DNA from 3 places in the Aminobacter sp. BA135 genome. Region 2 is predicted to be linked to each of the others. Evidence: predicted binding sites of a transcription regulator. Region 2 holds the regulator's gene; each other region holds the start of a gene.
What was found. Region 2 encodes PhoB, which activates phosphate uptake and scavenging genes when phosphate is short. Its sites were predicted from a motif close to TGTCATNNANCTGTCAT; they were not measured.

Region 1: a site for PhoB is predicted at 1,203-1,219, ahead of SLT36_RS04440 (DUF2794 domain-containing protein). Genes of this name have one in related genera too.
Region 3: a site for PhoB is predicted at 888-904, ahead of SLT36_RS29880 (putative 2-aminoethylphosphonate ABC transporter substrate-binding protein). Genes of this name have one in related genera too.

Annotation. Positions count from the first base shown of each region.
Region 1 is NZ_CP139572.1:920,929-923,127, reverse strand. It holds gene SLT36_RS04445 (DUF1223 domain-containing protein) at 136-912, shown strand; gene SLT36_RS04440 (DUF2794 domain-containing protein) at 1,286-1,672, shown strand; gene SLT36_RS04435 (GNAT family N-acetyltransferase) at 1,823-2,199, shown strand, end outside.
Region 2 is NZ_CP139572.1:1,467,185-1,469,383, forward strand. It holds gene phoU (phosphate signaling complex protein PhoU) at 1-705, shown strand; gene phoB (phosphate regulon transcriptional regulator PhoB) at 804-1,493, shown strand; gene SLT36_RS07200 (ROK family protein) at 1,520-2,199, opposite strand, start outside.
Region 3 is NZ_CP139573.1:416,050-418,248, forward strand. It holds gene SLT36_RS29875 (EamA family transporter) at 1-823, shown strand, start outside; gene SLT36_RS29880 (putative 2-aminoethylphosphonate ABC transporter substrate-binding protein) at 1,085-2,107, shown strand; gene SLT36_RS29885 (putative 2-aminoethylphosphonate ABC transporter ATP-binding protein) at 2,185-2,199, shown strand, end outside.

The sequences.
Region 1 (2,199 bases), 550 kb from region 2:
AACAGCCTGACGCAGCGGAAACTTCACTTGTTGAAAATTTCACCGCAACGTGACTTCCCGTTGAATGGCGCTTCTGCCACATATTTCAGCAACTACAAAAAGGCCGGCTTCGCTGGCTGAGGATCTGGATCGGTCATGGAGTTTCGCAGATATTTTCGGCTGGCGGCCGTGGCGCTGGCCTTTGCCGGGTTTACCGGCGCAACGCATGCCGACTCGACAACCAAGGCACCCGTGCGCCCGCTCGGCGTCATCGAACTCTTCACCAGCCAGGGCTGCAACTCCTGCCCGCCGGCCGACGAACTGTTTGCCAAATTCGCCGCCCAGGACGACATGGTCGCGCTCGCCTATCACGTCACCTACTGGGATTATCTCGGCTGGCAGGACGAACTCGGCAGCAAGGACAACACCGAACGCCAATATGCCTATATGCGTGCCTTCGGCGCGCGCTCGGTCTACACACCCCAGGCCGTCATCAATGGCCGCACCCATGTAAATGGCGCCAAGAGCGAGGATGTGAACGGCGCACTCGCCAACCTCGCCGAGACCGGCCAGGGCATGAATGTCGACCTCAAGGTGACCGACAATGGCGACACCTTCACCATCGAGGTCGGCGCCGCCACCGGCCCGGCCAGCCCGGCCCATGTGGTGATCGTGCATTATCAGCCGCCGCAGGTCGTCGACCTGCAGAAGGGCGAAAACAAGGGCCGCAGCGTCACGTACTGGAATGCCGTCACCGACCTGCACACCGCCGGCATGTGGCACGGCCAGACGCAACGGTTCGAGCTGCCGAAGAGCGAAGTGGAAAAGAAGGGCGGCTGCGCCGTGCTGTTGCAGGCTGTCGGCAAGGATGGCGTGCCGGGCCCGATTCTCGGCGCGGCTGTCGTGCGCAAGCCGTCGAAGACGGCGCTGTAGACGCAAAAAAGCCGACGCAGGCTTGTGGCCAGACGTCGGCTTCAGATTTTGGGATCGTCGCCCTCGTCCTGAAAAGGAACCGAGGTTGGTTCGATCCGACTCTAGCCCGTGGGCGGGGGGCTTGGGGTTTACGAGCCGGTGCCGGACCGAACCGTCTCAGGCAACACGGGTAAATTCGTCGGACAATGGGGCGTCAGCGCGGATAAAAAACGGCAGGAATGTGGCGAGTCATCACCAATTCCGACAGTCTGTTTCGCAAACGTTACCGCTACGGCAAGCTACCTTACACTCTTCATACAGGTGTTACTTGTTGCATTTCGGGTGCGAATGCGCGATTCTTTAGCCGAGGTCATGTTCTGCAAGGGAACGATTGATGACTGATCGCGGTGCTGGGGTGGAGGATGGCGAGCCATCCGCGGTTTTGATCCCGCTCCATGAGGCCCGTCGGGAGCGACAAGAACTCCCGGTGGCATTCGAGAGACGGGAACTCGACCAGATTCTCAGGCTCTATGGACGCATGGTTGCCGCCAACGAGTGGCGCGACTACGCCATCGACCATCTCAGCGACCGCGCCGTATTTTCGGTATTTCGCCGCACCAGCGAAACGCCGCTGTTCCAGATCGTCAAGGATCCCAGGCTCGCCCGCAAGCAGGGCGCCTTCTCGGTCATCGCCGCCGGCGGCCTGATCCTCAAGCGCGGCCACGAATTGGCCCGTGTGCTCGGCGTCTTCGACAAGCGCCTGAAGGTGGTCGAAGCCTAAAGTCGTCTCGACCGGCGCGCCAAGCGCGAGTTTCTGCTATTTGCAGCGCATCGGGCCATGATGCCGCGATGCTTGCGCCAGAGACCGAATCCCGCTCCCCCGCCCTTTCCTCGATGCTATCAATTCCGCGACTGAATGCGGAACAAGCCGATGGGCACCAAGAAGACAGAACCAGCCGCCATTTTCATCCGGCCGGCAACCATTGACGATTCGCCGTTGCTGATGAAGGCGATCATCGGCCTTGCCGCGCATGTCGGTGAGGCTGACGGCATCGCCTGCACGGAAGACGACATCCGGCGTTTCGGCTTTGGCGAAAAGCCGGCCTTTGAAGCGGTCATCGCCGAGATCGACGGCGCTTTCGCCGGCATGTGCCTGTTCTTTCCGATCTTCTCGACCTGGTATTGTCGTCCGGGCGTCTTCGTGCAGGACCTGTTCGTCGACCAGCAGTTCCGCAGCTTCGGCATCGGCGAGCGGCTATTGCGCCATGTCGCCCGGCTTTGCCGTGACAGAGGCGGCGTCTACGTCAG
Region 2 (2,199 bases):
ATGGGCGAACATACAGTCCGGTCCTTCGACGAAGAACTTCAGCACGTCGACCAGCTCATCCGCGACATGGGCGATCTTTCCGGCGCAATGGTGGCCGGCGCCATCCGCGCGCTTCTCACGTCCGACCAGGCACTGGCGCAGAACGTCGTTGCCGACGATACGATCATGGACGCCAAGCAGCGCGATCTCGACAATTCGGCGATCACGCTGATCGCCAAGCGCCAGCCGATGGCGCAGGATTTGCGCGCCGTGGTCGGTGCCATCCGCATGGCGGGTGACCTCGAGCGCATCGGCGACCTCGCCAAGAACATTGCCAAGCGCGTCGGCGCCGTCGGCCAGTCGCCGACCCCGCGCAATCTCTCGCATTCGATCGATGCGATGGCGCAGCTGGTGCTCGGCCAGGTTCGCGGCGTCGTCGATCTCTATGTCGCGCGCCAGGCCGAGGGCCTGAAGGATCTGCGCGCCGACGACCAGAAGATCGACATCCAGTACACCGCCGTGTTCCGCGAACTCCTGACCTACATGATGGAAGATCCGCGCAACATCACGGCCTGCACGCATCTGCTGTTCTGCGCCAAGAACCTCGAGCGCATCGGCGACCATGTCACCAACATCGCCGAGAACGCCTATTTCGTCGTGACGGGTACGCAGCTGCCGCTGAACCGGCCCAAGGTCGACGAGACCACGACGACGGTTCCGGCCTGAGCATTTCCGCAACCGCATGCGTTTGGCGCGGGGGCGCTGCATAGGTTAAATCAGCGCATGGTCCAGAAGCGGCCATCCGCAAGGACAAGGTATAGCCAATGATCGCTCCCAAGGTCATGGTCGTCGAAGACGAAGAGCCGCTGGGCGTGCTGCTTCGCTACAATCTCGAATCCGAAGGTTATCAGGTCGAGGTCGTCACGCGTGGCGACGAGGCCGAGATCCGGCTCCAGGAAAACGTGCCCGACCTGCTGGTGCTCGACTGGATGGTGCCGGCGCTGTCGGGTATCGAACTGTGCCGTCGGCTCAGGATGCGTCCCGACACCGAACGCCTGCCGATCATCATGCTGACGGCGCGGGGCGAGGAAAGCGACAGGGTGCGTGGCCTTTCGACCGGTGCCGACGACTATCTGGTCAAGCCGTTCTCGACGCCGGAATTCATGGCGCGCGTCAAGGCGCTGCTGCGCCGGGCCAAACCCGAGGTGCTGTCCTCGGTGCTCAAGGTCGGCGACATCATGCTCGACCGCGAGTCGCACCGCGTCTACCGCAAGAAGAGCGAGATCAAGCTCGGGCCGACCGAATTCCGCTTGCTCGAATTCATGATGCGGCACCCGGGCCGCGTGTTCTCGCGCAGCCAGCTGCTCGACAATGTCTGGGGCGAGACGATCTATATCGACGAGCGCACCGTTGACGTGCATGTCGGGCGCCTGCGCAAGGCGGTCAACAACGGCCGCATGCCTGACGTGATCCGGACCATCCGCGGTGCCGGCTACGCCATCCGCGAGGACTGAGCCGCTTCGGGCTCTTTTCCGCTCAGCTAGGCGACGTCGGCACCGGCACGGCGTGGAGCCGTGCCTGCGGCAAAGATCTCCTGATCAACGGCAAGCAGCGCGCGCATCATCGCGCCCTCGCGTTTGAGTGGAACCTCGTTGGGCTCGGTGTCGAAGGAGATCGCCTTCGAGTGCAGCCCGCCCGCCGTCTTGGCGATGGCCGCGCGCACATGTGGCTCCATGATGTCGAAGGCGGTTGCGCCGACGCCGACGAAGGCGAGGGGGGCGGGGTCGAACAGCGCAAACATCGAGCCGAGACCAAAGCCGATAGCTTCGCCGGCCTTGCGGAAGGCCTCACGTTCGGGGCCATCATGGTCACGTGCCGCATCGGCCACGGCCCTGATGTCGTCGTCGGACAGGTCGGCCAGCGGCTCGGCATTCTCGTCGCCAACCCTTGCGTTGCGCCAGATGGCGTAGTTGCCGGCATAGGCCTCGATGCAGCCGCGGCGGCCGCAGCGGCAAAGCGCGCCGTCCGGGCGGTGGATCATGTGGCCGAACTCGGCACCCGACGACTGCGTGCCGGTGAACAGCTCGCCCTTGATGACGAGGCCCATGCCGATGCCGTGCGAGAGCAGGATGGCGATGAAGTCGTCGCGATAACGCACCGGATCTCGCCAGCGCAGGGCCTCGGCGATCATGTTGCAGTCGTTCTCGACCGACACAGGCA
Region 3 (2,199 bases), on a different replicon from region 2:
TACTATCGTGCTGGTGGCAGCCTTGCTGCATGCGAGCTGGAACGCGGTCGTCAAGGCGGCGACGGACCGCGCCGTCGTACTGGCAGTGGTTTCCGCCACGCATGCCACGCTCGGGCTCGTGCTGGTGTTCTTCGCTACGCCGCCGTCGCAAGCGAGCTGGATCTACATCTTCCTGTCGACCGTCATCCACTACGGCTACTACGTCTTCCTGTTCCAGTCTTACCGGCTGGGCGACCTCAGCCAGGTCTATCCCATCGCGCGCGGGCTGGCGCCGGCGCTGGTCGCCTTCGGTGCCTATGTGATGATCGGCGAGACTCTGCCGCCCTTAGGCTGGGTCGGGCTTGGCGCGATTACCTTCGGCATTGCCTTCCTCGCTTTCCAGCGCGGCGCAGCCCATGCCGATCCGCGCGCCGTCGGCGCTGCCGCCATCAACGGCGTGCTGATCGCCTCCTATTCGGTCATCGACGGCATCGGCGTGCGCCTGTCCGACAGCCCGTTCGGCTATATGGGCTGGCTGTTCCTGCTCGAATTTCCGGTCACGCTATTCGTGCTGTTCCGACGCCGCGGCGCGACCCACACGATCGATCGCAAGACGGTCACGCTCGGCCTCGTCGGCGGCCTGGGCGCCGTCTCCGCCTACGGCCTCGTCATCTACGCCAAGACGATCGCGCCCCTGGGCGCGGTCTCGGCTGTGCGTGAATCGAGCGTCATCATCGCAGCCCTCATCGGCCTGTTCATATTCGGCGAGCGACCGTGGCAGGCCCGCATCGTTTCAGCCGTCATCGTTGCCGGCGGGGTGATCGCACTCGCCTTCTCAGGCTGACAGGCCGGCAAGTTTTTGCGTTTCGATGCAAAACTAACGCCCGTGGACAAGCATGCGGCAGCCTTGTCACATGCCTGTCGCAACCCTGTGCATCGCATAAGCTCAGCCTACCAGATCATAAAAAGAATAGATTTTACTTATTGACCGCCCGTTCCCACTATCGACCATGGACGAGGCGCAAACGGGCACAGCCAAAACGCGGCCCGACAAGACCTCTCCCAATCAGAACGTGCCTAAGCGATTCAAATGGGAGCCACTTCAATGAACCAGAAGAAAACCTTCGCGCTTGCCGCCTTTGCGACGATGCTGATGTCATCGGCGGCCTGGGCGGAGACAGAGCTCACAGTCTACACGGCCATCGAGGCCGAAGACCTCAAGCGTTATGCCGAGACGTTCAACCAGGACCATCCCGACATCAAGCTGAACTTCATCCGCGACTCCACCGGCGTCATCACCGCCAAGCTGCTCGCCGAGAAGGACAATCCGCAGGCCGACGTGGTCTGGGGCCTCGCCGCCACCTCGCTTCTGGTTCTCAAGTCCGAGGGCATGTTGGAAGCCTACGCGCCCAAGGGAGCCGACCAGCTGAAGCCCAATTTCGTCGACAGCGACAATCCGCCGAGCTGGGTCGGCATGGACGCCTGGGCAGCCTCGATCTGCTTCAACACCATCGAAGGCCAGAAGCTTGGCCTGACCGCGCCGAAGAGCTGGAAGGACCTCACCAAGGCCGAATACAAGGGCCATGTCGTGATGCCAAACCCGGCGTCATCAGGCACCGGCTATCTCGACGTATCGAGCTGGCTGCAGCTGTTCGGCGACAAGGACGGCTGGATCTATATGGACGGCCTGCATCAGAACGTTGCCGCCTACACGCATTCGGGCTCCAAGCCGTGCAAGATGGCAGCCGCAGGCGAGACGGTGATCGGCATCTCCTTCGAGTTCCGCGCCGCCAAGTCGAAGGCAGAGGGTGCGCCCATCGACATCATCATCCCCGAAGAAGGCATCGGCTGGGACATGGAAGCGTCGGCAATCGTGGCCGGCACGTCCAAGGAAGAGGCTGCCAAGACCTTGCTCGACTGGTCGGTCTCGAAGAAGGCAAACGAGATGTACAATGTCGGCTATGCGGTCGTCGCCATGCCCGGCGTCGCCAAGCCGGTTGAACACCTGCCGGCCGACATCGAAGCCAGGATGATCAAAAACGACTTCGAGTGGGCGGCCAACAACCGCAACGCCATCCTTGAGGAATGGACCAAGCGCTACGACTCGAAGTCCGAGCCGAAGAGCTGACCTCCATCAGCCACCCTCGACATGCGGGCGTCGCCTCGGGCTGCGCCCGCCCTTTGCCCCCAAGCCGGATGGTTACGATGAGACACGAAACC